2 linked regions of the Geminicoccus roseus DSM 18922 genome follow. The protein of the gene in region 1 interacts with the protein of each later gene in a pairwise test. Links are inferred from orthologs where the notes say so. Each region holds a gene or a part of one and is shown on either strand. Other genes may lie near its edges.

The links.
Region 2: the proteins of ligA (region 1) and leuS interact in binary tests that used the Escherichia coli proteins (3 or more experiments, as listed by UniProt). The link is inferred for Geminicoccus roseus DSM 18922 from one-to-one orthologs.

What each region holds. Positions count from the first base shown.
Region 1 is NZ_KE386572.1:2,062,624-2,078,130, forward strand. Bases 8,927-11,926 are described here. They hold ligA (NAD-dependent DNA ligase LigA), read left to right. Parts: upstream 8,927-9,382; coding sequence 9,383-11,470; downstream 11,471-11,926. Other genes in these bases: recN (DNA repair protein RecN), read left to right, coding at 8,927-9,382; GEMRO_RS0110790 (PGPGW domain-containing protein), read left to right, coding at 11,467-11,739; GEMRO_RS0110795 (LysR substrate-binding domain-containing protein), read right to left, coding at 11,736-11,926. Also shown: cell division protein FtsZ, read left to right, coding at 1-850; lpxC (UDP-3-O-acyl-N-acetylglucosamine deacetylase), read left to right, coding at 1,038-2,033; GEMRO_RS0110750 (hypothetical protein), read left to right, coding at 2,176-3,030; GEMRO_RS0110755 (D-TA family PLP-dependent enzyme), read left to right, coding at 3,067-4,128; GEMRO_RS0110760 (CYTH and CHAD domain-containing protein), read left to right, coding at 4,178-5,752; GEMRO_RS0110765 (ParA family protein), read left to right, coding at 5,749-6,375; GEMRO_RS0110770 (helix-turn-helix domain-containing protein), read right to left, coding at 6,372-6,752; GEMRO_RS0110775 (outer membrane protein assembly factor BamD), read left to right, coding at 6,865-7,707; more of recN, read left to right, coding at 7,724-8,926; more of GEMRO_RS0110795, read right to left, coding at 11,927-12,629; GEMRO_RS0110800 (glutathione S-transferase family protein), read left to right, coding at 12,752-13,447; GEMRO_RS0110805 (aminopeptidase P family protein), read right to left, coding at 13,455-15,230; GEMRO_RS0110810 (hypothetical protein), read right to left, coding at 15,307-15,507. UniProt on the Escherichia coli protein: DNA ligase that catalyzes the formation of phosphodiester linkages between 5'-phosphoryl and 3'-hydroxyl groups in double-stranded DNA using NAD as a coenzyme and as the energy source for the reaction.
Region 2 is NZ_KE386572.1:662,425-678,047, reverse strand. The notes cover bases 12,053-15,168. They hold leuS (leucine--tRNA ligase), read left to right. Parts: upstream 12,053-12,387; coding sequence 12,388-14,949; downstream 14,950-15,168. Other genes in these bases: lptE (LPS assembly lipoprotein LptE), read left to right, coding at 14,949-15,168; GEMRO_RS0104510 (DUF3576 domain-containing protein), read left to right, coding at 12,053-12,334. In the rest of the region: GEMRO_RS0104565 (hypothetical protein), read right to left, coding at 1-234; GEMRO_RS0104560 (Rap1a/Tai family immunity protein), read right to left, coding at 231-623; molecular chaperone HtpG, read right to left, coding at 770-2,683; GEMRO_RS27560 (adenylate/guanylate cyclase domain-containing protein), read right to left, coding at 2,846-4,651; GEMRO_RS0104540 (helicase-related protein), read left to right, coding at 4,729-7,257; GEMRO_RS0104535 (RNA-binding S4 domain-containing protein), read left to right, coding at 7,300-7,569; GEMRO_RS0104530 (YggS family pyridoxal phosphate-dependent enzyme), read right to left, coding at 7,640-8,344; GEMRO_RS34015 (hypothetical protein), read left to right, coding at 8,387-8,602; GEMRO_RS0104525 (porin), read left to right, coding at 8,599-9,651; GEMRO_RS0104520 (porin), read left to right, coding at 9,870-10,925; GEMRO_RS0104515 (hypothetical protein), read left to right, coding at 11,093-11,665; more of GEMRO_RS0104510, read left to right, coding at 11,819-12,052; more of lptE, read left to right, coding at 15,169-15,488; holA (DNA polymerase III subunit delta), read left to right, coding at 15,485-15,623.

The sequences.
Region 1 (15,507 bases):
GATGATGGGCACCGGCGAGAGCGAGGGCGAGCGCCGCGCCATCGATGCCGCCGAGAGCGCCATCTCCAACCCGCTGCTCGACGAGGTGTCGATGAAGGGCGCCCGCGGCGTCCTCATCAACATCACCGGCGGCCCGGACATGACCCTGTTCGAGGTCGACGCCGCCGCCAACCGGATCCGCGAGGAAGTCGACCAGGACGCCAACATCATCTTCGGCTCGACCTTCGACGAATCGATGCACGGCAAGATCCGGGTCTCGGTGGTCGCCACCGGCATCGCCATGCAGGAGCGCAAGCGCCGTCCGCAGCATTCGGCTGTGGAGGCGGCCCCCGCCGGCAACCCGGTGCCGCAGTCGCCGCTGCGCTTCCAGCCCCAGGTCTCCCGCCCGATCACCCAGGCCTATCCGACCCTGCGCGCGGCCACCCCGCCGGCGCCGACCACCGCCCAGACCGTGGACGCCCATATCCGCGCCGTGGCCGAGCGCAGCGACCACCGCACCGACGGGGCTGCCGCGGACCGCAGCGAGGTCTATGCCCAGAGCGCGCCCGAGCCAGCAGCCGTCTACGAGCAGCAGCAGCCCGAGCGCGAGTACGAGCCGGCCGAGGCCGAGCACCTCGCCGACCGCCGGACGCGCCAGCTCTCGGGCCTGGGGCGGGCCGAGGATCGCCTGAGCAACCTGTTCAGCAAGATGAGCAAGGGGCTGGGCTTCGGCGGCGACGCTCCCCAGGCCGAACCGCGCAACGAATCGACCCACCTGCGCTGGGAGCAGGCCAGCTCCGGCAATACTGCAGGGAGCGATCCGGTCGCGGAAATTCCCGCTTTCCTGCGCCGTGACCGTTCAAGGACTTGAGCGGCGTTGCTCATGCATCGCAGTAAGGTGCGGCTGTAACAATCCGTAACCAACTGTGAGTGGCGGGTCCCCTCCTTCGTCCCTATCTCGAACCTGCCGGGTGATGGCCCGTCCCGACCCCTCCGCATCTGCGGCCATGGTTGGAACGGGCCATTTCATTGGTCCCGGGGACAACGGAGCGAAGGACGTGAACATCGTGGGTAGTCAGCGCAACGAGATCGGTACGCAGGACCTGGGCGTCCGCGAGAGCCGGTCGGCGCGGGCGCAGCGCACGATCGCGCACCGCATCGGCTGCGTCGGCATCGGCCTCCATGGCGGCCGCAAGGTTTCCCTGACCCTTCTGCCGGCTGCGGCCGACACGGGCGTGATGTTCGTGCGCACCGATCTTCCCGGCCGGCCGGTGATCCCGGCAGTCGCGGACCGGGTCGCGGACACCACCATGTGCACCGCGCTGGTCGGCGCCGACGATGCCAAGGTCGCGACCGTCGAGCATCTGATGGCCGCCTTCGCGTTGGCCGAGATCGACAACGTGACCGTCGAGCTGGACGGTCCGGAAGTCCCGATCATGGACGGCAGCGCCGCGCCGTTCCTGTTCCTCCTGGAATGCGCCGGCGTGCGCGAGCAGGACCGCCCGCTGCGCCGGATCGAGGTGATCAAGCCGGTGGTGGTGGAAGCCGCCGGCAAGATGGCCAGGCTGGATCCCGCCCCTTTCACCAGCTTCGCCGCCTCGATCGAGTTCGACCATCCGGCCGTGGGCGCCCAGTCCCTGGCGGTTCCGTTCGAGCCGGCACGCCTCGCGCGCGTGCTCGGCCCGGCACGGACCTTTGGCTTCGCCGCCGACATCGAGCAGCTCCGCGCCATGGGCCTTGCCCGTGGCGGCTCGCTCGACAACGCGGTCGTGGTCGGGCCCGAGGGCGTCCTCAATCCCGGCGGGCTGCGCTTCCCCGACGAGTTCGTCCGCCACAAGATGCTGGACGCGATCGGCGACACCTTCCTGGCGGGCGCGCCGATCATCGGCCGCTGGACCGGGCACCGGGCCGGCCATGCCCTCCACGTCAAGCTGGTGCGGGCCCTGCTCGCCGACCGCAGTGCTTGGCGCTATGTCGACGACGCCGACGAGGCGGTGGATCTCCGCTCCGGCCGCTCGTCCCGCGTGGCCGAGCCGGTCGCCGCCAGCGCCTGAGGGCCTTGCGCCCCTGGCGGCCTGCGACGTAGCGGCGCCCGCCGGCCACGATGCAGGCCTCGTGACGACGTGATAGACCGGATCCGGAAAGGCCGCCCGGCCAGGGCGGCCTCCGGATCAGGGAGCCAGTGTCCTGCGGCCATTGTTCGTCGACCGGCACTTCTATGAGCGCGACGCCGAGGGGCGGGGCCGCTACGTGACCCTCACGCGGGGGGCGCAGATCCGCCTGGCCCTGGTCGCCCTGCTGCTGGTCGTCGTCCCGCTGGGCCTGGCCGCCGGCCTGGTCTGGACCTCCTTCCGCCTTCCCGGCCTGCCCGGCACGCAGGCGGCCGCGATCGTTCGTCCCCAGGCGCCGCCGGTCGCCGAGCCGGCGAGGACGCCCCCCACCGACGAGACGGCCGCCCTGCGCGCGGCCCTCGACGAGAGCCGGCAGAAGCGCGCCGAGCTGGTCGCGGAACTGGAAAACCTGAAGCGGCAGCAGCAGGAGGCGCCGAGCGGCCCGACCCAGGCCGATCTCGACCGGCTCCAGGCGCTCCTGGACGAAGCGGTGAACCGTGCCGGGACCGCGGAGGCCCGCGCCGATGCCGCCGACGAGTTCGCCGCCGCCGCGGTGGAGGAGGCCGAGGCCGCGCGCCGCGAGGCTCTGTCCCGCGCGCCAATCGACGAGGCTTCCGTTCCCGACCGCATCCGGGCCCTGGAGCTGGAACTGGAGGCGGCGCGGGCCGAGAATCCTCCGCCGCCCGTCCTTGACATGGAGATGGCGCTCACGCCCGAGGAACAGATGAGCGCGGAGCGCTTCCGGGAGCTGGACGCCACCATCGCCGAGCTGGAGGCCGAGCGCGACATGCTGGAGCAGCGGATCGCCGAGCTCACCGACGAGAGCGACCAGGAGGATCCCCCGTCGCCCTCCGGATCCGACCCGGTTCCCGGCCCCGCCGCCAGCCTGGCGGACCGCGAGGGGTCTGACCCGGACGACGCGCATCCGGCCGTGCCTTGAGCGCCGATAATCCCGTTGATCATTCAGGAAGCCGCCATGCAGATCGCTGATCTGGACACGCCCATCGCCGTCATCGACTTGGACCGGGTCGAGGCCAATCTGAAGCGCTGGCAGGATTTCTGCGACGAGCATGGCTTTGCCAACCGCCCGCACATCAAGACCCACAAGCTCGCCGAGTTCGCCCGGCTGCAGGTGCAGCTTGGGGCCAAGGGCATCTCCTGCCAGAAGCTGGGCGAGGCCGAGGTCATGGCCGATGCCGGGATCGATGACATCCTGATCCCGTTCAACCTGGTGGGCGCGCCCAAGCTTGCCCGGGCGGTGGCGCTGGCCCGGCGGATCCGCTTGATCCTGGTGGCCGACCACGAGGAGGTGTCGGACCCGATCGGCCGCGCCTTCGCGGAAGCCGGCCTGGAGGTCGAGATGCTGGTGGAATGCGACACCGGGGCGAAGCGCAACGGCACCCAGTCGGTCGAGGACACCGTCCGCCTCGCCCGGCATATCGCCGCCACGCCCGGGCTGCGCTTTGCCGGCCTGCTGACCTATCCGCCGCCGGGCGGGCAGCCGAACGTGGTGGCTTTCTTCGGGGAAACGGTCGCCCGGCTGAAGGAGCACGGGATCGAGGCGCCGATCCTCTCCTCCGGGGGCAGCCCCGACATGTGGACCGCCAACGAGCAGGGGCCGGTGACCGAGCACCGGCCGGGCACCTACATCTATGGCGACCGGATGCAGATGCGGGCCGGCTGCATCGGCCTGGACGACTGCGCCCTGACCGTGCTGGCCACCGTGGTGTCCCGTCCCACCGCCGACCGCGCCATCCTGGATACCGGCTCCAAAGCCCTGACCGCCGACCTGCACGGGCTGAACGGCTATGGCCGCATCATGGAATATCCCGATGCGGTGATCGCCAACCTGTCCGAGGAACATGGCCATGTCGATCTGAGCGGCGTGGCCGGGCCGCGCCCGCGCATCGGTGACAAGGTCCGGATCCTGCCCAACCATGCCTGTCCGGTGAGCAATCTCTACGATCAGGTCGCCTTGTGCCGGAACGGTCAGGTCGAGCGGATCGTGGATGTGGACGCCCGCGGTAGATTGGCCTGAAATTTTCTGCGAATAGTGCGTGCCTCCGTAGGCGGGACCAGAGGAACGCATGGGTGTCGAGCGCGAGCTGAAGCTCGAGGGCAAGCCAGACGATCTGCGCAAGCTGCTCCGGGAGCCGGTGATTGCCACCGGCCTCAGGAGCCGTCCCAAGCGCAAGCGGCTCGTCACCACCTATTTCGACACGCCCGACGGCACCCTGCGCGACGAGTTCGGCATGAGCCTGCGGGTGCGCCGGGACGGCCGGCGCTGGCTCCAGACCGTGAAGCGCGAGCGCCGTGCCGACGGGGTCCTGTTCTCCCGCGACGAGTGGGAGATGCCCATCGCGGGCGAGACCCCCGATCCCACCCGGCTGACCGACCCGGCCCTGGCTGAGGTCGTGGCGATCCTGACCAGCCGGGAGGTGGTGCCGATCGTCCGCACCGAGATCCGGCGCGACCAGGTCGATCTCGACTGGGCGGACGAGCATGGCCGGGTCGCCGTGGTCAATCTCTCCCTGGACGACGGAAGGATCGAGGCCGGGGGCAACGGCATCGAGGTCGGCGAGCTGGAACTGGAACTGGTCGAGGGCGATCCGTCCTGCCTGTTCTCCTTGGCGCTGCGCTGCGCCGACATCGTCCCGATCCGGTTCGGCACGCTCGGCAAGTGGGAGCGCGGCTGCCGGCTGCTGGCCGGGGACTCGCCACAGCCGGAGAAGGCGGAGCGGCCCACCATATCGCCCGCCTGCAACATCGAGGAGGTGATGATCGCTTCGTTCGGCGCGGCGCTGCGCCAGTGGCTCGGCAACGAGGCCGCTGTCCAGGACGGCAGCGATCCCGAGGGCATCCACCAGATGCGGGTGGCCCTGCGGCGGCTGCGCTCCCTGCTGACCCTGTTCAAGGGCCTGATCCCGGACGCCCAGCGTTCCTCGCTCTCGGCCGAGCTGCGGATCGTCGTGCAGGGACTGGGGCCGGCGCGCGACCTGGACGTGTTCCAGAGCGAGCTGCTGCCGCCGGTGATCGAGGCCCGCCCGGGCGATCCCTCCTCGCTGGCGCTGCAGGCCGTGGCGGAAGCCGCCCGGAAGGCCGCCTACCAGGATGCCCAGGCGATGATCGCCGACCGCGCCTATGGCCGCACCCTCCTGCGCTTCTCCGCCTGGCTGGACATGCGGGCCTGGCGGATGGGCTCAGATGCGGTCGGTGTCGACCAGCTGGCCATGCCCTCGGTGGAGGCGGCCAGCGCCCTGCTGGACAAGGCCCTGCGCAAGGTGCTGCGGCGCGGCCGGGGCTTTGCCGACCTGTCGCCGCCGGAGCGCCACGAGGTCCGCATCGCCCTGAAGAAGCTGCGCTACGGCGCCGACGCGTTCTCCGGCCTGTTCGACCCCGAGGAAGTGAAGCCCTATGCCCGCCGGCTGTCGCGCCTGCAGGATCACATGGGTCGCTTCAACGACGCCGCCGTCACCGGCACCATCGTCGACCGGCTGATGGACGATGCCTCCCTTCCGTTGGCCAAGCGGCACGAGGCGGCGCGTGGCGGCGGGCTGGTGATCGGCTGGCATGCCCATGCCGCGGTGGCCGACGAGCCCGAACTCCTGGCTGCGTGGCGCGCCTTCAAGCACGCGAAGCCATTCTGGAGGAGCGAGGCGTGATCCGCATCCTGGTCGGCAACGGCAAGGGCGGGGTCGGCAAGTCGACCATCGCCACCAGCCTGGCCGCGGCCCTGGCGAACAGGGGGCGGCGCACCGTCCTGGCCGACGCGGACCGGCAGCGTTCCAGCCTGCGCTGGCTGGCCGCGCGCCCGGAGGGGCAGGCCGCCATCCAGGGGCTGGACTGGTCCAAGAAGCCGGGGCCGCTGCCGGACGGGATCGAGCGCCTGGTGGTGGACGCGCCCGCCAACATGGACGGCAGCGAGATCGAGGATCTCCTGGACGAATCCGACCGGGTCGTGGTGCCGGTCCAGCCCTCCTTGTTCGACCAGGCTGGCACTGAGCGGTTCCTGGCCAAGCTCGGCAAGCAGAAATCGGTGCGCAAGGGCAAGAAGGAGGTCGTGCTGGTTCTCAACCGGCTGCGCAGCCGTGCCCGCGCCACCGGACGGCTGGAAGCCTATGCCGCCGGCCTGCAGCTGCCTGTGGCGGCGCGGATCGTGGACCGCAGCATCTACGAGGAACTGGCCACCACCGGTTTGTCGGTGTTCGACCTTGCAGGCGCTCGGACCGCGGCGGCGCGGGCGGAATGGGCGGAACTCGTCGAACTCCTGGACCAGGACGCCTAGCCCGGCTGGCTGGCGGAATGGCGCTCCACCACCGCCCGCACCAGTCCGCCCAGGGCGACCCGCACCGCCGGGTCGCCGATCTGGGCGAAGGCCTGGTGGGGGTCGGGCGTCTCCGCTCCGCTCGAATGCGGCGGCCCGGCGGTGACCGGGTGGAAGTCGGTGATGCCGCACAGCCAGTGGATGTCGGTGCGCAGCCGCTCGGCCATCAGGACCAGGCGTGCGGCGCTGACCCGGTTGGCGCCACGCTCGAATTTCTGGATCTGCTGGTAGGACACGCCCACGATCCGGCCGACCTGCTCCTGGGTCAGGCCGAGCTCGATCCGCCGTCGCCGCAGCCGCTCCCCGATCTTGCGCTCGATCAGCCTCTCGCGATCCACCTCAGTCCTTCCCGCGGCGCCGGATCGCCGCGTCTGGCTAGGACTGCCGGGCTCGGCTAAGGTCCTGGCGCCACGGCTTGATCATAACCCTAGGTGGAACGGGCTACAAGGAATGCCGCTGATCGATCCCTGCGACCGCGCCCGCGGCACCTCGATTCGGCGCGCTTTGCGTGTCGGTGCGGTTGTGCTGCTTTTTTCGCTTTCCGCGTGTGGCGGTGGTGCTGACGAGGTCGTCCTGGAGCCGGAGAAGCCGGCCGAGCAGCTGTACAGCGAGGCACAGGAACTGCTGCAGAATGGCAGCTGGCAGCAGGCGGCGAACGCGTTCGAGGAGGTCGAGCGGCAGCACCCCTATTCCGAGCTTGCCAAGCGCGCCCAGGTCGAGGCCGCCTATGCCTTCTACGAGGGCGACTTTTACGACGAGTCGATTTCGGCCGCCGAGCGCTTCATTGACCTGCATCCGGGCGACGAGGCGACCCCATACGCCTATTATCTGATCGGGCTGTGCTATTACGAGCAGATCAGCGATGTCGGTCGCGACCAGGCGTCCACCGAGCAGGCGATGCAGGCCTTCGAGGAAATGGTCCGCCGCTACCCGCAGAGCGACTATGCCCGCGACGCCAACCTGAAGCTCGACCTGATCCGCGATCATCTGGCCGGCAAGGAAATGGAGATCGGCCGCTATTACGAGAACAAGCAGCAATATGTCGGCGCCATCAACCGCTTCCGCAGCGTGGTCGAGAACTACCAGACCACCTCGCACGTTCCCGAAGCGCTGTTCCGCCTGACCGAGAGCTATCTGGCGCTGGGCGTGCGCAGGGAAGCGCAGGCGGCCGCCGCGGTGCTTGGCTACAACTACCCGGGCTCTATCTGGTACGAGCGGTCCTACGCTCTGCTGGAGGGCCAGAACCTGCAGCCTGCGGAGGACAGCGGGTCATGGTTGTCGAACCTGTTCTGAACGCCCGGGACCGTTCATGCTGCACAGCCTGAACGTCCGTGACCTTCTGCTCCTGGACCGGCTCGACCTGGAGTTCGGCGAGGGGCTGAGCACGCTCACCGGCGAGACCGGGGCGGGCAAGTCGATCCTGCTGGGCTGCCTGGGCCTGGCCAGCGGGGCGCGCGCCGAGCGCGGCCAGGTGCGCATCGGCAGCAGCCAGGGCTCGGTCACCGCCATCTTCACCCTGCCGCCGGACCATCCGGCCCGGGCGATCCTGGCGGAGCAGGGCATCGCCTGCGCCGAGGAGATCAGCCTGCGCCGGGTCGTGTTCGCGGACGGCCGCTCGCGCGCCTTCATCGAGGACGAGCCGGTCGCGATCGGCACCCTGGAACGGGTCGGCCGCGACCTGGTCGAGGTGCACGGCCAGTTCGAGCAGCGCGGCCTGGCCGACCCCGCCCGCCACCGGGCGCTGCTCGACGCGTTCGGCGGCCACGAGGCCGAGGCCGAGGCGGTCCGCCGCACCTGGCAGGCCTGGCGCGACGTGAAGACCCGCCTGGACGAGCGCCGCCGCGCGCTGGAGCAGGCCGCGGCCGAGGAGGAGCGCCTGCGCGCCCATCTGGCCGAGCTGGAGAAGTTCGGGCCGGTGCCGAGGGAGGAGGAGGAACTGGCGGCCGAGCGCCAGCGCCTGCAGACCCGCGACCGGCAGATCGCCCTGTTCGACGAGGCCGCCAAGGGCCTGGCGGACGCCGCCGAGCGGCTGGCCGGGACCCAGCGCAAGCTGGACCGCTCTGGCATCGACGATCCGAGCCTTGAGCAGATCGTGGAAGGGCTGGAGCGCGCGTCGTCCGAGCTGGCCGATGTGGAGCGCGCCACCGCCGAGCGGCTGCGCGAGCTGGTGCATGCCGAGGGCCGGCTGGACGAGGTCGAGGAACGCCTGTTCGCGCTGCGGGCGCTGGCCCGCAAGCACCGGGTATCCGCCGACGAGCTGGAGGGCCTGCGCGAGGAGTTCATCGCGGAACTGGGCCGGATCGAGACCGGCGCTGCCGACGTCGTGCGGCTGGAAGCCGAGGCGACAATCCTGCACGAGCGGTTCCTGGCCGCGGTCCAGGCTTTGTCCGCCGCCCGCGCCCGCACCGCCGGGGCGATGAGCGAGGCCGTCGCGGCCGAGCTGGCGCCGCTCAAGCTGGAGCGCGCCACCCTGCGCGTCACCCTGACCCCGCTGGAGCCGGAGGCCTATGGGCCGGACGGCGCGGAGCGGGTCGCCTTCGAGGTCCGCACCAATCCCGGCCAGCCGTTCGGGCCGATCGGCAAGATCGCCTCGGGCGGTGAGCTTGCCCGCTTCATGCTGGCGCTGAAGGTGGTGCTGGCGCGTTTGCAGCCGGCCGGCACCCTGGTGTTCGACGAGATCGACGCCGGGACCGGGGGTGCCACCGCGGACGCGATCGGCGAACGCCTGGCGCGCCTGGCCCGCGAGCGCCAGGTCCTGGTGGTGACCCACGCGCCCCAGGTCGCGGCGCGCGCCCAGAGCCATCTCCGGGTGGTCAAGATCCAGGAGGACGACCGGACCCGGGTGGTGGTGGAGCCCCTGGAGGGCGAGGAACGCCGCGACGAGATCGCCCGGATGCTGGCCGGCGCCCAGGTGACCAGCGCCGCGCGGGCCGCGGCCGACAGTCTTATTCAGGATGCGGTATCGTAGATGACGGAACTCGCGGTCGATGCGCTGGACGAGGCCGCCGCGCGCGCGGAGCTGGAACGGCTGGCCCGGGCCATCGCCGAGGCCGACCGGCGCTATTACCAGGACGCGAGGCCCGACCTGACGGATGCGCAGTACGACGAGCTGCGCCGCCGCAACCAGGCGATCGAGCAGCGCTTCCCGGCGCTGGTACGGGCCGACAGCCCGAGCCACCGGGTCGGCGCGCCGCCGGTCACGGCGTTCGGCAAGGTGGTGCACACCGTGCCGATGCTCTCCCTGGACAACGCGATGACGCCCGAGGAGATCGACGAGTTCGTCGCCCGGGTCCGCCGCTTCCTCAAGCGTCCGGAAGGCGCGCTGGACGACTTTGTCTGCGAGCCGAAGATCGACGGCCTGTCCTGCTCGCTGCGCTACGAGGATGGCGTGCTGGTCCGCGCCGCCACCAGGGGCGACGGCACCACCGGCGAGGACGTGACCCGCAACGTGCGCACCATCGACGACGTGCCGGTCCGCCTGCATGGGCAGGCGCCCAAGGTGATCGAGGTGCGCGGCGAGGTCTACATGGAGCGCGCCGCCTTCGCCCGGCTCAACGAGGAGCAGGAGGAAGCCGGCGAATTGCCGTTCGCCAATCCGCGCAACGCCTCGGCTGGCTCGTTGCGCCAGCTGGACAGCCGGATCACGGCCAGGCGTCCCTTGCGCTTCTTCGCCTATGGCTGGGGCGAGGCCGATCCGCCGGTGGCGGGGCGCTACTCGGAGTTCCTGGAGCGGCTGCGCGGCTGGGGCCTGGTGGTCAACCCGCTGACCGCGATCTGCCGGACCGCCGAGGAGATGGTGGCGCACCAGGCGAAGATCGGCGCCGAGCGCCCAAACCTGCCCTACGAGATCGACGGCGTGGTCGACAAGATCGACGAGATCGCCCTGCAGGAGCGGCTGGGCTTCGTCGGCCGGGCGCCGCGCTGGGCGATCGCCCACAAGTTCCCGGCCGAGCAGGCCCGCACCAGGGTGCGCGACATCACCATCCAGGTCGGCCGCACCGGCGCGCTCACTCCGGTGGCCGAGCTGGAGCCGGTGAATGTCGGGGGCGTGACGGTGTCCCGGGCCACCCTGCACAACGAGGACTTCATCAAGGCCAAGGACATCCGGGCCGGCGACCAGGTCCTGATCCAGCGCGCCGGCGACGTGATCCCCCAGGTGGTGGAGGTGACCGATGCCGAACGCACCGGCCGCTCCGACCCCTATGTGTTTCCGCGCCTCTGCCCGATCTGCCAGAGCCATGTCGACCGGCTGGAGGGCGAGGTGGTCTGGCGCTGCACCGGGGGGCTGGTCTGTCCGGCCCAGGTCGCCGGCCGCCTGCAGCTGCTGGTCGGCCGCGACGCCTTCGACATCGAGGGGCTGGGCAAGAAGCAGGTCCCGCAGCTGATCGAGGCCGGCCTGCTCCACCAGCCGGCCGACCTGTTCGTGCTGCCGCGGAACCAGGAAAGCCTGGAGAAGCTCGGCCAGCTGGAAGGCTGGGGCAAGCGCAAGATCGACAATCTGGTGAAGTCGATCGAGGCGCGCCGCACCATCCCCTTGCACCGCTTCATCCTGGGCCTGGGCATCCGCTTCACCGGCGAGGTCAACGCCAAGCTGCTGGCCCGCGCCTATGGCAGCTTCTCCGCCTGGCGGGACGGGATGCTGAAGCTGGCGGCCGGCGATGCGGAGGAACTGGCCCGGCTGGACGATGTCGACCGGGTCGGCAATGCCCTGATCGGGGCGCTCGCCGCCTTCTTCGCCGAGCCGCACAACGTCAAGGCGGTCGACGACCTGGCAGCCCAGCTGACCATCGAGGATGCCGCAGCACCGGCCACCGCCACCACAAGCCCGCTCTCCGGCAAGGTGGTGATCTTCACCGGCACCCTGGAAACGCTCGGCCGGGCCGAGGCAAAGGCGCGCGCCGAGCGCTTCGGCGCCAAGGTGGGATCTTCCGTCTCGAAGAATACCGACTATCTGGTGGTAGGGGCCGATGCCGGCTCCAAGGCCGCCAAGGCGCAGGCCTTGGGCGTGCAGACGATCACCGAGCAGGAATTCCTGGAGCTGACCGACCGCCGATGACCCGTATCACCATGCTCGTCCTAGGCTACGGGTTCCTGTTCCTGGGCGTGCTCGGCCTGTTCCTGCCGATCCTGCAGGGCTTCCTGTTCATCTTCGTCGGCCTGATCGTGCTGTCCAAGCATGCCCCCTGGGCCAATCGCGCCCTGGAGCGCGTCCGGCAGAAATGGCCGACCATGGGCAACCTGATCGACAAGGCCGAATCCCTCGCCGAGGCCTGGATCGGCAAGGCTACCAACGGCGTCCGCCGCCTGCTCAACCGGGTTTCCTAGGCGTCGCCGCCGAGCCGCTCGACCAGGAAACCCATGACGGCCCGCACCGCCGGCAGCTGGCCGCGCCGGTGCGGCACCACGAGCGTGGTCGCAACTGCGCCGGCCGTCCATGCCGGCAGGAGCTGGACCAGCCCGCCACCGTCGAGACGCCGAAGGCAGATCGAGCGGGGCAGGCAGGCGATCCCCAGTCCGGCTGCGGCGGCCTCCAGCAGCAGGATGGATTCGTCCAGCACCAGGCGCGGCCGCGGCGCCACCTCCACCTCGGTCCCATCCGCACTGCGCAGCCGCCAGGCAGTCGCGGCCGGGCCGGTCAGCAGGCCGTCATGCGCCAGGAGATCCTGCGGTGAACCCGGCGCGCCCGCCCGCTCCAGATAGCTCCGTGCCGCCACCAGCAGCACCGGGTCGCTGCCGAGCCGGCGCTGCACCAGCGCCGAATCCGGCAGCGACGCGAAATGGTCGCGGATTGCCAAGTCGAAGCCTTCCTGGACCAGGTCGACGAACCGGTCGGTCGCGTGCACCTGCAGCAGCAGCCGGGGGTGGTTCTGCGCCAGTTCCGGCAGGAGAGCCGCCAGCCGGAACTGCGCGGTCGGCACCGAGGCGGTCAGCCGCACGGTGCCGCTCGGCTCGGCAAGGCGCCGGCGCACCACCGTCTCGGCGGCCTCGGCCTCTATCAGCGCGGCCCGGGCGTGCTCGTGGAATTCATGGCCGGCCTCGGTCAGCACGAAGCTGCGCGAGGTTCGCTGGATCAGCCGGGCGCCCAGCTCCTCCTCCAGTGCGGCGACCCGCTTGCTCAGGGTAGATTTTGGCACGTGCAGGCTGCGCGCCGCCGGTGCGAAGCCGCCATAGGCGACCACCTGGACGAAGCAGCGCAGATCGTTGAGGTTGCGCATCCGGCGTCCACGCCTGTGAACGATGTGTCTCCGCTACGCTGACTACCCGCCCAGCGTCCACGAAGCGAGACTGACGGAGCAGGGCAGCCGCGGGCTGCCCGTCAGCGCAGGCGAACCCGATCATGCAACCCATCCTCTTCTACGGCGTGCCGGAAGGCTGCTCGTTCGGCTCGATCGTGGCCCTGGAATGGCTGGGCATTCCCTACCGGCTGTGCCGCATCGCCATGCCCGAGGTCGTGCAGAGCGAGGCCTACCGGCGCATCAACCCGGTTGGAGAAACCCCGGCGCTGCTGACCGGAAGCGGTGCCGTCCTGACGGAGAGCATGGCGATCCTCAACCATCTGGGCAGCCAGGGCATCGCGCAGGGCTTGGCGTTCGCCCAGGGCAGCTCCGGCTTCGACCGGCTCAACGCCATGCTGGCCTTCCTGAACACCAGCTTCTTCAACGCCTTCAGCCCGCTCTGGCACACGCTGGAGCATCCTGGCGAGGGGAACGCGGCGCTGGTCGCCTATGGCCGCTCCCTGGTGGCGAAGGCCCATGCCGAGCTGGAGGCGATGCTGGACGGCAAGGACTGGCTGCTGGGCGACCGGCCCACGCTCGCGGACGCCTATTTCGCCGGCATCGCCCGCTGGACCGATGTGCACCCGGTGGTCGACCGGCGCACCTATCCCTGCCTCCAGCGCCTGTTCCAGCGGCTGCAGGACGACCCGGCCGTACGCTTTGCCTATGCCGTCGAGCACGAGCAGTCTGCCCGGTCGGCCGGTGGCTTCGTCGGCCATGTCGACCTGACGGACGTGCTGCGCCTGCCGCCGGCCTAAGGTTGCGTCAGAGCGGTGCGCAGGCCCGCTCCAGCCAGTTCTGCGTCGCTGGATCGACCAGCGGGCCGATCTCGGCCAGAACCCGGGTGTGGTAGCGGTCCAGCCACGCCCGCTCCGCTGCGGTGAGCAGGTCCGCCACGACCATGGCCCGGTCGATCGGGACCAGGGTCAGGGTCCCGAACCGCAGGAGCTTGCGCTCGCCGCCCGGGGGCGTCTCGGCCTGCTCCACCACCAGCAGGTTCTCGGTGCGGATCCCGTGGCTGCCGGCGACATACTGGCCGGGCTCGTTGGACAGGATCATGCCCGGCTGCAGCTTGACCAGGCTCTGGCCCTTGGCGATCCGGCAGGGGCCCTCGTGGACGCACAGGTAGCTGCCGACGCCGTGGCCGGTGCCATGGTCAAAGTCGAAGCCGTGCCGCCAGAGCGCCATCCGCGCCAGCGTGTCCAGCTGCGCGCCGCTGGTCCCTTCCGGGAAGACCGCTTCCGACAGCTCGATCATGCCCTTCAGCACCAGGGTAAACTGCACCCGGACGTGCTCTGGCACCTGGCCCAGGCCGATGGTCCGGGTCACGTCGGTGGTGCCGTCCAGGTACTGGCCGCCGCTGTCCACCAGGTAGACGCTGCCGGGATCCAGCTGGCGGTTGGTCTCGGGCGTGGTCCGGTAGTGCGGCTGCGCGGCGTTCGGCCCGTGCGCGCTGATCGTCTCGAAGCTCAGGCCCCGGAACAGTTCGTCCTCGGCCCGGATCGCGCGCAGCCTTGCCGCGGCCGCGACCTCGTCGACGCCGGCCGGCACCGCCTCTTCGGTCAGCCAGCACAGGAAGCGCGCCATCGCCGCGCCGTCGCGACGCTGGGCTGCGAAGGCGCCGGCGACCTCGGTGGCGTTCTTGGTCGCCCGCGCGAGCGGGATCGGGTCCTCGCCCTCGATCACCGTGCCGCCGGCCTGCTCGAACCGGTCGGCGAAGCCCACGGCCGAATAGGCCGGGTCGGCCAGGAGGCGCAAGCCGCGGGCACCCAGCTCGTCCAGCGCCGGCTCGAACGCCTCATAGGCCTCGAGCGCCACCCGGTTGCCGAACGCCACCCCGGCGAACTTGGCCTGGTCGGTGAACAGCCGGACATGGCCATCGCTGCCGAGCAGGGCGAAGCCCAGCGGCAGCGGATTGAACGGCACGTCGGCGCCGCGGACATTGAGGAGCCAGGCGATCGATTCGGGCGCGGTGATCAGGAGCTGGTCGGCGCCAGCCTTGGCCACCGCCGCCCCCATCCGCTCGCTCTTGGCGATGGCATCCTCGCCGGCATGAGCCAGCGGGTGCTCATGGGCAGGCTCCGCCGGGCGTGTCGGCCGGTCGGTCCAGATCGCGTCGATCGGGTTGACCTCCAGCGCCACCAGCGACGCCCCGGCGCCTGCCAGCTTCTTCTCCATGGCGGCCCGCTCGGGCTTGCGCACCAGCCTCGGATCGTAGCCGATCTTCATGCCGCTCCCGACATGCTCCGCCAGCCAGGTGGAGGGGGGCGTGACCGTGCTGTTGGCACGCTCGAACAGGGCGGGGTCCAGTTCGCGCTCGAGCTGCACGGTGTAGCGCCCGTCGCTCAGCACCGCCGCCTTGTCCGGCAGCACCAGCAGCACGCCGGCCGAGCCGGTGAACCCGGTTGCCCATGCCACCCGCTCGGCGTTGGGCGGCAGGTATTCCGAGCCATGCTCGTCGGTGCGCGGCATCCAGAACCCGTCGACGCCGACGCTTGCGAGTTGGGCGCGCAGGGCTGCCAGCCGTTCGGCGATGCTCATCGACATTTCCTGTCCGGGGATCGTAGTGCTGCCAGGATAGCGGCAGGAAGCGCGGCAGGGCCAGCCGGCAGCACGCTCACGAGAAGCGATGGCGCAGCTCGTAATGCGCCGAGCGCGCCTCGAACCGGGCCAGGATCGCCCTGGCCGCGGCCGGGACATAGGCGGCCTCGCCGCCCACGCCGGCGAAACGTTCCAACGCCGCCCGGTCGGCAAACCACATGATCGTCACGAACCCGGTCTCGCCGCCTTCCTCCCGGCGCAACAGGTCGATGTGTTC
Region 2 (15,623 bases), 1.4 Mb from region 1 along the record:
GTCAGCCTTCTGGATCTGGTCGTAGACGAAGCCGGACGTGGCGCCGGAAAGGGCGCCGATGCCCACCGAGCCCAGCCAGTTCCCGCCGAACAGGCCGACCACCGCGCCGGCGGCAGCGCCGGTAGCAGCACCGGTGGCGGTCCGCTTGCCGGTGGTCTGGTCGACCGCGCAGCCGGCGACACCCAGCCCCGCCAGCAGCATCGCGACCGCGCCGATCCGGTGAAGCCTGGTCATGGTCCTGTTCCTTCGTGAAGGGGACGGGGGTCACACGGCCAGATCGAGGCCGCGGCACGCCAGAAGCCGTCCACGGCCGTCTGGCTGCCCGTCTGCGGGTTGCTCCGGCCATAGGCGACGATCGCCCGGCGGATCTCGTCGAGGCTGGGCACCGGCTGGGCGCAGGCCCAGGGCTTGATCGCCTGGGCCTCCACCAGCGAGGCATAGAGGCTGCCGTTGCCGACCAGCCAGCCCCGGCAGAACTGCGCGGCCTCGACTTCCTCGGCGCCGCACACCGCCACCAGGTCCTGGAAGCTCCGCATCCGGTAGGCTTCGGTGTCGACTGGAGCGGCCCCGGCTGTGCCGGAAGCTGCCGCCAGGATCATGCCTGCCGCCCATAGTCTGCGCATTCCCGGTCGCTCCCTTCCGCCCTGAAAGGCGTCTTCGCCCGCTGCCCGGCGTCCAAGCATATAGGCCGTGGCCGGGCAGCCGGCCATCCCGGACCGCCCGGCCGACCCGAAGGCCAGAGGCCGGTGCCCGGGCGCCGGGACTACCATCAGCCGGCCAGACCGCGCGCCACGAAGGTCGACATGCGGCGGCCGAACGCCGCCGGGTCGGGCAGGGTCTCGCCTTCCACGATCCGCGCCTGGTCGAGCAGCAGCTCCGCCAGGTCGTTGAAGTCGGGATTGTCGTCCTTGGCCAGGGTCGCCAGGCGACGGACCAGGTCGTGGCGGGGGTTCAGCTCCAGGACCCGCTTGGTCAGGCTGTCCAGCTGGTTGTGGCTCTTGAGGAACCGCTCCAGCCGCATGTCCATCGCGTCGTCGCCGGCAACCAAGCAGACGGCGCTCTGGCGCAGCCGCTTGCTTTCCCGCACGTCGGAGACCTGATCGCCCAGGGCGACCTTCAGCTTGGCGATCAGCCGGCCCAGGTCGCCCTGGTCCGCGGCCTGTTCCTCGGCCTTCTCGGGTTCGTTCGTGTCTTTCTCCACGGCGGAAAGGTCCACGTCGCCCTTGGCCAGCGACTTGACCGGCTTGCCGCCATGGCTGGTGACCTGCTCCAGCCAGAACGGGTCGACCTGGTCGTCCAGGAGCAGGACCTCGACGCCCTTGGCGCGGGCCTCCTCCAGCTGCGGGCTGTTGCGCAGGGCCGCCTGGCTCTCGCCGGCGATCACGTAGATCGCTTCCTGGCCGGGCTTCATCCGCGCCACGTACTCGTCGAGCGAGACCCAGCCGTCGGTGGAATGGGTCGAGCGGAACCGGGCCAGCTCCAGGAGCCGCTCGCGGTTCTCCTGGTCCTCGTAGAGGCCTTCCTTCAGGACAGCGCCGAAATTGCCCCAGAACGCCAGGTAGCTGTCCTGGGCCTCCTTGTCCTCGGCCTTGGCCTTGTTCTTCAGCTCGTCGAGGATCCGGCGGACGATCGCCTTGCGGATCTTGGGTACCACGCTGCCCTGCTGCAGGGTCTCGCGGCTGACGTTGAGCGGCAGGTCCTGGCTGTCGATGACGCCGGACACGAAGCGCAGGTAGCGCGGCAGCAGGTTCTCCATGCTGCTCGTGATGAACACCCGCTTGACGTAGAGCTTCACGCCATGGGCGCGGCGCGGGTCGTAGAGGTCGAACGGCCGGGTGGAAGGCACGAACAGCAGGCCGGTGTACTCGAGCAGGCCCTCGGCGGTGAAATGCACCCGCGCGAACGGCTCGTCGAAGGCGTGCGAGACGTGGTGGTAGAATTCCTTGTACTGCTCGTCGGTGATTTCCGACTTCGGCCGGGTCCACAGGGCCGAGCCCTCGTTGATCTGCTCAGGGGCCGAGGGCTCGTCGCCTTCCTGGTCGGCCTTGATCAGCCGCAGGCGGATCGGCATCGCCACATGGTCGGAATGGGTGCGCACGATCCGGCGCAGCGTCCATTCCTCCAGGAACTCCTTGGCGTCGTCCTTCAGGTGCAGGGTGATCGCGGTGCCCCGCTTGAGCGCCTCGGTCGGCGACTCCTCGATGGCGAAGCCACTGCGGCCGTCGGAGGCCCAGACCCAGGCGGAGCTCTCGCCAGCCCGCCTGGAGGTCACCACCGCTTTGTCGGCGACCATGAACACCGAGTAGAAGCCGACGCCGAACCGGCCGATCAGGTCGACGTCCTTCTTGGCGTCGCCGGTGAGCAGCTCCGCGAACCGGGCGGTCCCTGAGCGGGCAATGGTGCCCAGGTTCTCGGCCAGCTCCTCGCGGGACATGCCGATGCCGTTGTCGGCGATGGTAAGCAGGCCGTTCTTCGCGTCGGCCAGGATGGTGATCTCGAGATCGGGATCGGTGCCGAGCAGCTCCGGCCGGCTCAGGCTTTCGTACCGGAGCTTGTCGCAGGCATCCGAGGCGTTGGAGATCAGTTCCCGCAGGAAGATCTCGCGGTCCTTGTAGAGGGAGTTGATCACCAGATCGAGAACACGGCCGACATCGGCCTCGAACGGCTGCATCGTGTCGCTCATCGCCTTGCTGTTTCAGTCGGTTAGGGTGGGCCCGGCTGCCGAGCCATCTGGGGCGTCGCCCCCTGTTGTGCAAGGTTGGGGCGCGATCGGGCCGGGTGGAGGTTGCAGATCGGGCGCAGCGCCAGGGCCGGCCTTCCCCCGCCAGGGCCTCGCCCGGAGGTCTCAGCCGGAGCCGGCAAGCGGGACGGGCATCAGGCGCAGGCAGGGAACCGGCTCGACAAAGCCGCGCAAACGCACCGTGGCGAATTCGATGGTGATCGGCGCCACCAGCTCGCTGATGGTGGGATCGTCCGCCAGGGCTGCCGAGACCACCACCTCTCCCGGCCCCGCGATCGACTGCAGGCGCGCGGCAAGATTGGCGGTCGAGCCGAAATAGTCCAGGCGCTCGTTGAGCGTGACCGCGATCGAGGGGCCGGCATGGACGCCGATCTTCAGCGCCAGTGGGGGGACCCCGTCGGGGTTCAGCTCCAAGGTGCTCGCCTGGATCGCCACCGCGGCGCGTACCGCGTTCAGCGGATCGGCGAAGGCGGCCATGATCGCGTCGCCGATCGTCTTGACGATCGCCCCGTCATGCTCGCGCACGATCTGCTGCAGCCAGGCGAAGTGCTCCCGGACCCGGCGGAACGCCGCCGCCTCGCCGATCTTCTGGTAGAGCGCGGTCGATCCGGCCAGGTCGCTGAACAGGACGGCGACCCGCGCGATGCCGACCTCGTCGCCCGGACGCAGGACTTGGTCGGAGAACAGGTCCCGGAACGCCTGGGTGGCGGCGACCCGGTCGGCGGTGAGCGCGTCGCGCACCCAGTCGCGCTGCTCGATCACCGCCAGCAGTGGGCGTGCCGCCCGGTTGGACAAGGCGAGCTGGCCATCCGGGGAGGCGGGACCCAGCGCCACGGCGCCCTCGGCAAGCTCGATGGCCGGCAGCGGCCCGCCCTCATGGTCGAACAGGATCTCCGGGCCGGGTTCCAGCGTGCGGGCCCGGTAGGTGCCCGGCGGCAGCTCGACCTCGATCCTGCGGTCCTGCCCGGGCTGGAGAGTGATGTGCGCCATGATGTGGGGCGTGCTCATCGGGCCCAGCAGGCAGAACTCTCCGCCCACGAGCGTGCGCAGGCCGGCGGCCGGGCGGAAGGTCACCTCCACGTTGCGGCTGAAATCGCGGTCGTAGCGGATCGCGCAGGTGTCGCAGTGCGCCTCGGCCGCCAACTGGTCGAGCGAGGTCGCCTGGAGCTTGGCGGCGCGGCAGCGGGGGCAGAGCAGGTCCCAGGACAGGTCGAGCAGGCCGCGCCTGGCGCCGTCCAGGCAGGCGGTGACCGTGGCGCGCGGCTCCAGGCCCTGCTTGCGGGCGAGGGCCAGGGGACGGATCCGCCGCACGTCGTTCTCGCCTCCCTCCCGGACCAGGGCCGCCAGGGCGTCGACTACCTCGGCGGGATGGCCTGCGGCCAGCAGGTCCAGCCGGCGGCGCTCGATCTGGTCCAGGGCGCGCGGCTCGAGCGTGGGCGAAGGCAGGTCGAACGGATCGGCTGCCTCGTCGCGCACGAACCGGGCGACCCGCGCGCACATCTTGAGGGCATGGCGTCCCAGGCGCTCCAGGAAGCCGGTGGCGAGCAGCATCCGGCCGGCCATGCCGCGCGGCTCCGCCTCGTAGAGATAGCGCGCCCAGCAGCCGTCGCCGTCCTCTTCCAGGGTCAGGGTGACCCGGAACCGGGCGAGCGGGCCGTTGTCGATCAGCCGGTCATGCTCGAACCAGCGCTCCTTCACCCAGTTGGCGGGCAGGTCGGTCCAGGACAGGTTCAGAGGCCCGAGCCGGGCCTTGGCCCTAAAGATGCGGCTCCCGTCCGCGGCGGTGGCGTCGACCACCGGGTGGGCGGGCAGGCCGGACGCCTCGTTGAAGCGTGCCGTATCGGCCAGCGCCGTCCATACCTTGGCCCGGGGGCCGTCGAAGCGGAAAGCGAAAGGGTGGGCGATCGTCATCCGGCGGTCATTCCCCGATGCGCATTTGCTGTCGCGTCCTCTTGCAATCGGCCGCGGAGAGAGGAATCTTCCTGGTCATGAGCTCGATGCGCCAATCATCCTCGCGCATCCTGGCGGTCCTCGGGCCGACCAATACCGGAAAGACGCACTTCGCGATCGAGCGTCTTCTCGCGCACCGTTCCGGCATGATCGGTCTCCCTCTCCGGCTGCTGGCCCGTGAGATTTACGACCGTATCGTGAAACAGCGCGGTCCAGATGCAGTACAGCTGGTGACCGGCGAGGAGAAGATCGGCAGCGACAAAGCGCCGTACGTGGTCGCGACGGTCGAGGCCATGCCGCTGGACCGCCCGGTCGGCTGCCTTGCCGTGGACGAGATCCAGCTCTGCGCCGACTGGGAGCGCGGCCATGTCTTCACCGACCGCCTGCTCAATGCCCGCGGCCTGGACGAAACGATCTTCCTGGGTTCCGACACGATCAAGCCGCTGATCAAGCGCCTGATCCCCGACGCGGTGCTGATCGCCCGGCCGCGCATGTCGACCCTGATCCATGCCGGCGAGACCAAGCTGCACCGGCTGCCGCGCCGCTCGGCGATCGTCGCCTTCACGGCGGCCGACGTCTACGCGCTGGGCGAGGTGATCCGCCGCCAGCGCGGCGGGGCAGCGATCGTGATGGGCTCGCTCAGCCCGCGCACCCGCAACGCCCAGGTCGCGATGTACCAGGCGGGGGAGGTCGACTACCTGGTCGCCACCGACGCGATCGGTATGGGGCTGAACATGGACCTCACCCATGTCGGCTTCGCGGCCCTGCACAAGTTCGACGGGCGCGAGCGCCGCAAGCTCGCCGCCACCGAGGTCGGGCAGATCGCCGGGCGGGCAGGGCGCCACATGGCCGACGGCACGTTCGGCACCACCAACGGCGTGGGCGAACTGGACGAGCGGATCGTCGAGGCGGTGGAGACCCACAGCTTCCCGCCGCTCAAGGCGCTGCGCTGGCGCAATTCCGCGCTCGACTTCCGCTCCCTGCAGGGCCTGCTGCGTTCCCTGGACGCCGAACCGCCCGATCCCGCGATGCGGGGCGCCTTGTGGAAGGTGCGCGACGCGCTGGACGACCGCTCCCTGCACATGCTGTCGGCGCGCGACGAGATCCGCCACATCGCCGACCGGCCGGATCGGGTGAGGCTCCTGTGGAGCGTCTGTCAGACCCCGGACTTCTCCAAGATCCTGGCCGAGAGCCATCTCCATCTGCTCAGCACGATCTACCGCCACCTGACCGGGCCCGAAGGGGTCATCCCGGCGGACTGGGTGGCGCGGACCATCGACCATATCGACCGGATGGACGGCGACATCGAGACCCTGATGGGCCGGCTGTCGCACATCCGCACCTGGACCTACCTGTCGCATCGCCAGGAATGGTTCCGCGACGCGGCCCACTGGCAGGAGCGGGCGCGCGCCGTGGAGGACCGCCTGTCCGACGCGCTGCACGAGCGGCTGATGCAGCGCTTCGTCGACAAGCGCACCACCGCCCTGCTGCGCTCCCTGCGCGAGCATGACGACCTGCCGGCGACGGTGGATCCGGACGGCGCCCTGGCGGTGGACGGCCATCCGGTCGGGACCATCGAGGGCCTCGACTTCACGCCGCTGCCGGGCGAGGCGGATCTGGCGCGCAAGGCGTTGGGCGCCGCCGCGCGCCGGGCGCTGCGGCCGGCCCTGGAGAAGCGCGTCGGCCAGATGATCGAGGCGCCGGAGCCGGACATCCGCTTCGAGGCGGACGGGTCGGTGCGCTGGCAGGGTGCCCTGGTGGGCACGCTGGTGCCGGGCGGGGCGCCCTTGCGCCCGTCGGTGCGGCCCAAGCTCAGCCCGGAGCTGCGGGGCGACCTGCGCGACCGGGTGGCAGGGGAACTCGGCCACCGGCTGAGCCGCTGGCTCGCCCGCGGCGTCGGCAGGATCGAGCGTCTGAGGACCGCCAGCGACGATCCCGCGCTGAGCGGCGCGGTGCGCGGGGTCGCCTATGCGCTGGTGGAAGGGATGGGAGCGATCCGGATCGACCGGGTCGAGAGCGTCTCCGCCCCGCTCAGCGACGCGGACCGCAAGGCCCTGGCCCGGCTGGGCGTCCGGATGGGCGTCGAATGGCTGTTCCTGCCGGACCTGATGCGCCCGCGCGCGCGGGCGGTGATCGCCGTGCTGGCCAGGGTCTGGACGGGGCGGCCATGCCCCTTGCCGCCGGAGGGGGCCACCACCTGGCGCGACGTGCCGGACCTTTCCCAGGACACGCTGGCGGCCCTGGGCTTTGCCCGGTTCGGCGAGGTGGCGGTCCGGCTGGACGTGGCCGAGCGGCTGGCGGCGCAGCTGCGCGGCCGAGCCCGGCAGAGCCGGCTGTTCGACCTGCCGGGCGATCTCGCCGCGGAAGCTGGCCTGAAGCTCGACGAACTGGTCGCGGTGGCCGCGGGGCTGGGTTTCGCCTGCGTGATGGAGGGAGATGCGCGCAGGTTGGTGCGCATGCGCAAGCGGCGGCGGCCGGATCCGGTCGAACGCAAGCGCGCCGCCCGGGCGGGACGCAGCGATTCGCCGTTCGCGGTGCTGCGAACTCTGGTCGCGGGAAGCAGTTGAGGATCAGGAGAACCGGTGGGAGACCGGTGAAGAGGAGGCAACTTGCACGACGAAGCGCTGAGACTGGACATGTGGCTCTGGCATACGCGGTTCTGCAAGAGCCGCTCCGACGCCCAGAAGCTGGTGCAGAAGGGCCGGGTCCGCGTCGATGAACGCGTGGTCACCAAGTCCCACCTTCAAGTGCGCACCGGGATGGTGCTGACCCTGCCGCAGGGCCGGGACATCAAGGTGGTCCGGGTCCTGGCGATGCCCAAGCGCCGCGGGCCCTTCACCGAGGCGCGCGAACACTACCAGGAACTTCCGACCGGCTGATCGGCCGCCCGGCCCGGCCGGTCAGCCGGTCGGGCCGGAGCCGCAACCGGGAAGCGACCAGCCTGCCCGATCATCCGGCCGGCGCCTTGGGAGGACGGGCGCCGAAGATGGCGGAGCCGACCCGGACATGGGTGGCGCCAAAGCGGATCGCCGTCTCGTAGTCGGCGCTCATCCCGATCGAGAGCTTGCCGACGCCGTGTCGCTTGGCGAACTTGGCCAGGAGGGCGGCATGCGGGGCGATGTCGTCTCCCTCCGGCGGGATCGCCATCAGTCCCTCGATCGACAGGCCGAGCTCGTCGCGGCACAGGGCGAGGAACCGGTCGAGATCTCCTGGCAGGATGCCTGCCTTCTGCGGCTCCTCGCCGGTGTTCACCTGGACGTAGAGGCGCGGCAGGCTGCCCTGCTTCTCCCGTTCCTTGACCAGGGCGCGGGCCAGCTTGTCCCGGTCGAGCGTCTGGATCACGTCGAACAGCGCCACGGCCTCGCCGGCCTTGTTGGTCTGCAACGGCCCGATCAGGTGCAGCTCGATGCCCCCGAACCGCTCGCGCAGGGCCGGCCAGCGGCCCTTGGCCTCCTGCACGTAGTTCTCGCCGAACACCCGCTGCCCCGCCTGCAGCGCCGCCTCGATCCGCTCGGCCGGCTGGACCTTGCTGACCGCGACCAGGGTGACCTCCTCGGGATCGCGGCCGGCCGTGGTCGCCGCCTCCGCGATGCGGCTGCGGACGTCGGCCAGGGCAGCCTCGACGGCGGAGGTGGCGGACAGATCGTTGTTCATGGGTCTCCTCGGCCGGAGGCGGGCGGCACTCGGTTCCTCCAGGTGGCCGACATGTCGTGCCACGGCAAAAAACGCAATCCCGCCGCAGTCGTCGTGATGGTTTCTACCATTGCGCACAGGAACGTCATCGGCGGCTCGCGGTCTCCGGCAAGGCTGGCGTCCGCTGATGTGCTGGATCTGGCCACCCCTTGCGGGCTGGGCGACGGCACGCTCTGCCAATCCCTGCCGGGCAACCTCATCTCGACCGAGCGGCGATGACCAGCCCGATGCACAGCATAGGACTTGCAATGCGTATCCAGTGGATCTTCTGCGTGGCCCCCCTAGCCCTTGCTTCCGCGGCGGGATCTGCCAGCGCAGCGGAGATCAGCCCGGGCGGTGACCTCGACATTAAGCTCAAGGGATCGCTGCGTTCCGGCTTCGTGTTCGGCGGTGACGAGGTCCTGTCCGGGTCGGATCCGGGCTACGGCTTCAGCACCGACCACCGCTTCGAGATCCTGGTCAGCGGCAAGGACGACGCCAGCCAGACCGAATATGGCGGGCGCTTCCGCCTGCGTCTCGACAATGGCCGGACCAACCTGGTCGACCGCAGCTACCTCTACCTGCGCGGCAGCTATGGCGAGGTACAGTTCGGCAACCAGAAGGGTGTCACCGACGACGATCTTCCCTTCGTGATCGGCTCGTTCAGCATCGCCGCCGGCACCGGCGGCATGGACGGAGACCAGCCCGGCCAGATCGTCCGCTACGAACTCGCCCCTTCCGGACAGGCCACCAAGATCAACTACCTGACGCCGACCTTCGGCGGGCTGCAGGCCGGCCTGTCGTTCACCCCCGATACCGGCGCGAACGGCCTGATATCGTCGATCGACGATTCGGACGGCGACACCAAGAACATGCTCGAAGGTGGCGTGCGCTATGACGGAACCACCGGTCCGCTCGGCTTCGGCGTGGCGGTGGTCGCCACCGCTGGAAAGAACGAAACGAGCGGAAACGACGTGAATGGCATATCCGCCGGTTTCCTGCTGGAATACTCGGACTGGGGAATGGCTGGCTCGTACGGTACTGGTGATGAAGATGGAGAAAATCTAGACTACTGGAACGTCGGGATTGGCTGGAAGCATGGTCCTCTTTCGCTAAGCACGGAATATGGAGCATCATCCGAAGGCAATGTCGATCCGGACATTGTGATATTCTCCACAACAATTAAGCTGATGCCCGGTGTGTCTTTTCGGAATGATGTTGAATACGCAGATCCCGATACATCAGGCGACTACATTGCTGGCCTTTTGCAAATGCGGATCGACTTCTAGGCGGGTCTGGGCGCGGGACAGGCATGTTGCACTAATGTCGCACGGTCGACGCTACCCCGGGACGAGGCTCCGAAACGAGTTGAGGCGTGCAGTCGCGGTGGGCAACTACTCCCTCGGCGACTGGGCCGTGCAGGTCGTCCGGTTAATCGGATAGGACCTTGGTCGGGACCTCCGGTCCGGTTCAAAAGGTCGCGCTAGTTCGAGAAGGAAGGATAGATATGAGGATCAAGACCCTCCTGTTGGCCGGCGTGGCCTCAGGCGTTGTCGCGGCTTCGGGTGCCGCCAACGCGGCCGAGGTGATGCCGGGTGGCGCGCTCGACATCACCCTGTCGGGTCAGTTCCGGTCTGGCGTGGTGTTCGGCGAGAACGACTCCCTCAGCGGCAACGATCCCGGCTACGGGATGTACTCGAACAACCGTCTGTTCGTGGACGTCCGCGGCAAGGACGACGGCAGCCTGATGGAGTACGGCGGACGCTTCCGTCTGCGTCTCGACAACGGCCGTAGCCAGTTCGTCGACCGCGGCTGGCTGTTCATCCGCGGCGGCTGGGGTGAAGTCCGTGTGGGTAACGAGGTCGGCCCGGCCGATAACTCGAAGGTCATCTCCAGCACGATCGCTGCCGGTACCGGCGGTGTCGACGGCGACTTCAACCCCGCCTTCGACAACCCGATCTACACCTATGTCGTTCCGCTGAGCGGCGCGGCGACCAAGGTGGTGTACTACACCCCCGAGATCGCCGGCTTCCAGGCTGGCGTGTCGTTCGCTCCGGACGATGATGCCGGCGGCCTGATCAGCCAGAACGACGACTCCGACGGCGGTGGTCGTCAGCACGTCGAAGGTGCGGTCACCTATAAGGGTGCCTTCTCCGGCGTCGACATCCTGGCCTCGGTCACCGGTGCGACCGCCAAGGTCGGTCCGGACAACGAGGACACCAACGGTCTGGCCGGTGGTGTGTCGGTCGGCTTCGGCGGCTTCAACGTCGCTGGTTCGTACGGCTACCGCGGTGGCGACACCCCGGATGTCGACTTCTGGAACGTCGGCGTCGGTGGCGCCTTCGGTCCGGCGCAGCTGAGCCTCGAGTACTCGACCGCCAGCGGCGACGCGACCGTGGGTGGCGTCACCAACGACACCGACCCGACCGCCATCGTCGCTTCCGCGACCATGGGCATCATGCCGGGCGTCTCGCTGCTGGCCGACATCGGCCTGTACGACACCGACCTGCCGGGCGCCGACGAGAACTTCGCCGGCCTGGTGGCGATCGACATCCAGTTCTGATCCAGGCCCTTCGGGGCCGGTCATCTGGGAATGCTGCGGCGGGGTACCACCCCGCCGCAGTTTTTTTGTTTCTTCCTCGCACTGTGGCCAGCCCCCTGGCAAAGTGACCGAGACGGCGAAATCTTATCATGGCCAGCCAGGGTGGCTGGGTCATCGGAGTGTCTGGAATGTGGCGGCTGCTGGTTGCCGGCATGGTTGTGCTGATCGGGACGACGCAGCTTGCTTCTGCGGCGGACCTGGTGCCCGGCGGCTATGTGGGCGGTGCCGGTGATGCGGGCGTGGAGGGCGATCGTCCGGCCACGATGAGCTTCGGTTTCACCCCGCGCGGCAGTTCCACCGATCGGCTCCGCTTCGATCTCTCGGCAGCTCCTCTGGAGGTTGCCGTGCAGCCGCGCACGGGCGCGGCCCCTTCCAGGGCCATGTCGGAAGATTTCGTGCTGGGCGGCGCGCTGGTCTGGAACGACTGGACCTTCAACAGCAGCGTGCTCCGCCTGAACGATGGCGGCTTCCACACCGAGATGGTGGGAGCAGGCATCGGCTACGGTGCGGTTACCGCGCGCCTGGCGCTTGCCGAGACCGAGACTCCGGTCGGCGATACCCGGTCCACGATGCTGCTGAGCACCGACCTGGCCGCGTGGTCCTGGCTGACGCTGGAAGGCGATCTGGCGCTCACCGGCGGCTCCGACAGCCAGCCCCAGGGCGACGCCGCTGGCCGGCTGGGCATCCGCCTGAGCTTCTGAGCCGGCGGGCGCTGGCAGATCGCGCCCGGAACATTGCCTGTACTGGCGATTCCCCGGCACCGTGCTATGGTCGCCCCGGGGAGAGGGGACCTCAGAGCGCCCCTCGGATCATCGCGGACTCGGGCTCGCAACGTGCGCAAATCATCGACGACCTTGCTTCTCCTGGCTGTGCTGGCCGGATGCACCGATGCGACTCCGGCCAAGCCGCCATCCGAGGCCGGCCCGTGGGAGCCCGATGAGGCGCGTCGGCGCGAGGACACCGGCACGATCTTCGGCGGCGACGGCCTGACCCTGTACGGCTCCCGTTCCCGCGAAGCGAAGGCGCGCCAGGAGGATGCCGGCGGCATCGGGGTGAACAACTATCTGTGGCGCGCCTCGCTCGACACGATCGACTTCATGCCCGTCGCCAGCGCCGATCCGTTCGGCGGCCTGATCACCACCGACTGGTACCAGCCGGCCGAGGCGCCCAGCGAGCGGTTCAAGCTGCAGGTGCTGATCCGCGACAAGACCCTCCGCGCCGACGGCGTGAAGGTCTCGGTCTGGCGCCAGGCCCGCTCCGAGGGTGGCGAATGGCTCGATGCGGCCGTGGACCCCCAGACGGCGACCGCCCTCGAGGACCGCATCCTTACCCGTGCCCGTCAGCTCCGGATCGCCGCCAACAGCGAGTAGTCGCGCCGGACCTCTCGTTTCTCCCGCTTCCTTCGACCGGATAAGCTTCCGCCATGTCGCGATACTCGTTGCGTGCCGCCGAACAGAAATGGCAGCAGGTCTGGGAAGACCGCCGCCTGTTCGAGGCGCGCGTCGACAAGACCAAGCCCAAGTTCTTCGCCATGGAGATGTTTCCCTATCCCTCGGGGCGCATCCATATGGGCCATGTCCGCAACTACACGCTGGGCGACCTGGTGGCGCGCTACAAGCGCGCGCAGGGGTTCAACGTCCTGCATCCCATGGGTTGGGACGCGTTCGGCCTGCCGGCGGAAGGGGCGGCGATCAAGCGCGGCATCCATCCGGCCAAGTGGACCTACGACAACATCGCCGAGATGCGCGCCCAGCTGAAGACCATGGGCCTGTCGCTCGACTGGTCGCGCGAGATCGCCACCTGCTCGCCGGACTACTACAAGCACGAGCAGGCGATGTTCCTCGACTTCCTCGAGGCCGGCCTGGTCTACCGCAAGGAGAGCTGGGTCAACTGGGACCCGGTCGACCACACCGTGCTCGCCAACGAGCAGGTCATCGATGGCAAAGGCTGGCGCTCCGGCGCCCCGGTCGAGCGGCGCAAGCTGAACCAGTGGTTCTTCAAGATCACCGACTACGCCCAGGACCTGCTGGACAGCCTGGAGAAGCTGGACCGCTGGCCGGACAAGGTCCGGCTGATGCAGCAGAACTGGATCGGCCGCTCCGAGGGCGCCAGGGTCCGCTTCAGCATCGAGGGGCGGGACGAGCCTCTGGTGGTCTACACCACCAGGCCCGACACCCTGTTCGGCGCCTCGTTCCTGGCGATCGCCCCGGATCACCCGCTGACCGAGGAAATTGCACAAACGAACCCGAGCCTGAAGGCGTTCGCCGAGGAGTGCAAGCTGCTCGGGACGTCCGAAGAGGCGCTGGAGAAGGCCGAGAAGAAGGGCTTCGACACCGGCCTGAAGGCCCGGCACCCGTTCCTGCCGGACGTGCTGCTGCCGGTCTATGTCGCGAACTTCGTGCTGATGGACTACGGCACCGGGGCGATCTTCGGCTGCCCGGCCCATGACCAGCGCGACCTGGAGTTCGCCCGCAAGTACGGCCGGCCGGTCCTGCCGGTGGTTCTGCCCGAGGGGGCCGACCCTGCCAGCTTCACCATCGGCGACGAGGCCTACACCGACGACGGACGGCTGTTCCATTCCGGATTCCTGGACGGCCTGGACGTGCCGACTGCCAAGAAGACGGTGATCGACCGGCTGGAGGAGATGGAAGTCGGCGAGCGCCAGGTCCAGTTCCGCCTGCGCGACTGGGGCCTGTCCCGGCAGCGCTACTGGGGCTGCCCGATCCCGGTGCTCTATGCCGAGGACGGCACGGTGGTGCCGGTGCCGCGCGATCAGCTGCCGGTGACCCTGCCCGAGGACGTCGACTTCTCCAGGCCCGGCAATCCGCTCGACCTGCACCCGACCTGGAAGCACACGGCCCTGCCGGACGGCCGGCCTGCCACCCGCGAAACCGACACGATGGACACCTTCGTCGAATCGTCCTGGTATTTCGCACGCTACTGCTCGCCCCACTACGACGACGGCCCCTGCCGCAAGGAGGAGGTCGATTACTGGCTGCCGGTCGACCAGTATATCGGCGGCGTCGAGCATGCCGTGCTGCACCTGCTCTATTCGCGCTTCTATGCCCGCGCGATGAAGAAGGTCGGCTATCTCTCGGTGGAGGAGCCGTTCCAGGGCCTGTTCACCCAGGGCATGATCAACCACCAGACCTTCCAGGACGAGAACGGCGCCTGGCTGGAGCCGGGCAAGGTCCGGAAGAACGAGGCCGGGGACTGGGTGACGGTCGATGGCGAGCGGCCGGTCAAGGCCGGCCGGGTCGAGAAGATGAGCAAGTCCAAGCTCAACACCATCGACCCCACCGACATCATCCAGGCCTATGGCGCCGACACCGCCCGGCTGTTCATGCTGTCCGACAGCCCGCCGGACCGCGACCTGGAATGGACCGACGGCGGCATCGACGGGGCGTGGCGCTACCTGAACCGCCTGTGGCGGCTGGTCGAGGAGACCCGGGAGCGGCTGGGCGAGGCCGGAGCGGATCCGTCCGCCGCCGCCGGCGCGGACCTGGAGCTGCGCCGGGCCGTGCACGCGACGATCGACGGGGTCACCCAGTCGATCGAGCGTTTCCACTTTAACAAGGCGGTCGCCCTGCTGCGCGAGCTGCACAACACGATCGAAAGCCACATCAAGCGCGGCGATCCCGCCCCGGCGGTGCTGCGTGAGGCGATCGAGACCCTGGTGCGCCTGCTCAATCCGATGATCCCGCACGTGACCGAGGAGGCCTGGGAAGCGCTGGGCCATGCCACGCTCCTGGCGGAGACGCCCTGGCCGGCGCCGGACATGTCGCTGGCCGGCAGCGACGAGATCACCTTGCCGATCCAGGTCAACGGCAGGCGGCGCGGCGAGATTCGCGTGGCCAAGGGCGCCGATCGTGCCGTGGTCGAAGCGGCGGCGCTGGCCGAGCCCGGCACGATCCGGGCCATGGAGGGCCGGCCCTTGAAGAAGATCGTGGTGGTGCCCGACAAGATCGTGAACGTGGTGGTGTGATGGCGGGTCCGATCCTCCGGCGGCGCGTCCTGCTGGCCTTGCCCCCCGTCCTGGCCTTGGCGGGATGCGGGTTCCAGCCGCTCTATGGTGATGCCGCGGGAGGGGAGGACGTCCTGGCGGACACGGCGGCGGTGGAGGTGACCGTGCCGCACGGCCGGCTTGGCCAGTGGCTCAAGGCGGCGCTGGCCGACGACCTCAATCCTTCCATGCTGTCGGTGCCGACCGAGTACGACCTGCTGATCTCGCTCGGCCGGACCACCAAGGCGCTGGCGATCCAGCTCGACACCACCATCACCCGCTATGACCTGATCCTTGATGCGGTGTTCAGCCTGAACCGGCGCAGCGACGGCGCCCCCGTCTATCGCAACCGGGTCCGCCGCATCGCCAGCTACAATGTGAGCCAGGAGCCCTACTCGACCCAGGTCGCCGAGGAGGATGCCGAGCGGCGTGCCGCGGTCGAGGCCTCACGCCAGATCGCGACCCTGATCGCGGTCTTCTTCCGCGAGCAGAAGGTGGGTCCGGCCGAGACGGTTTCGTGATCGTCCAGGCCAAGCGCATTGACGCGTTCCTGGCCAAGCCCGATGCGGGGATCTCGACCTTCCTCGTCTATGGCCCCGACCGCGGCGTGGTCGTGCAGCGGATCGAGGCGCTGCTGGAGCGGCTGGTCGGCGATC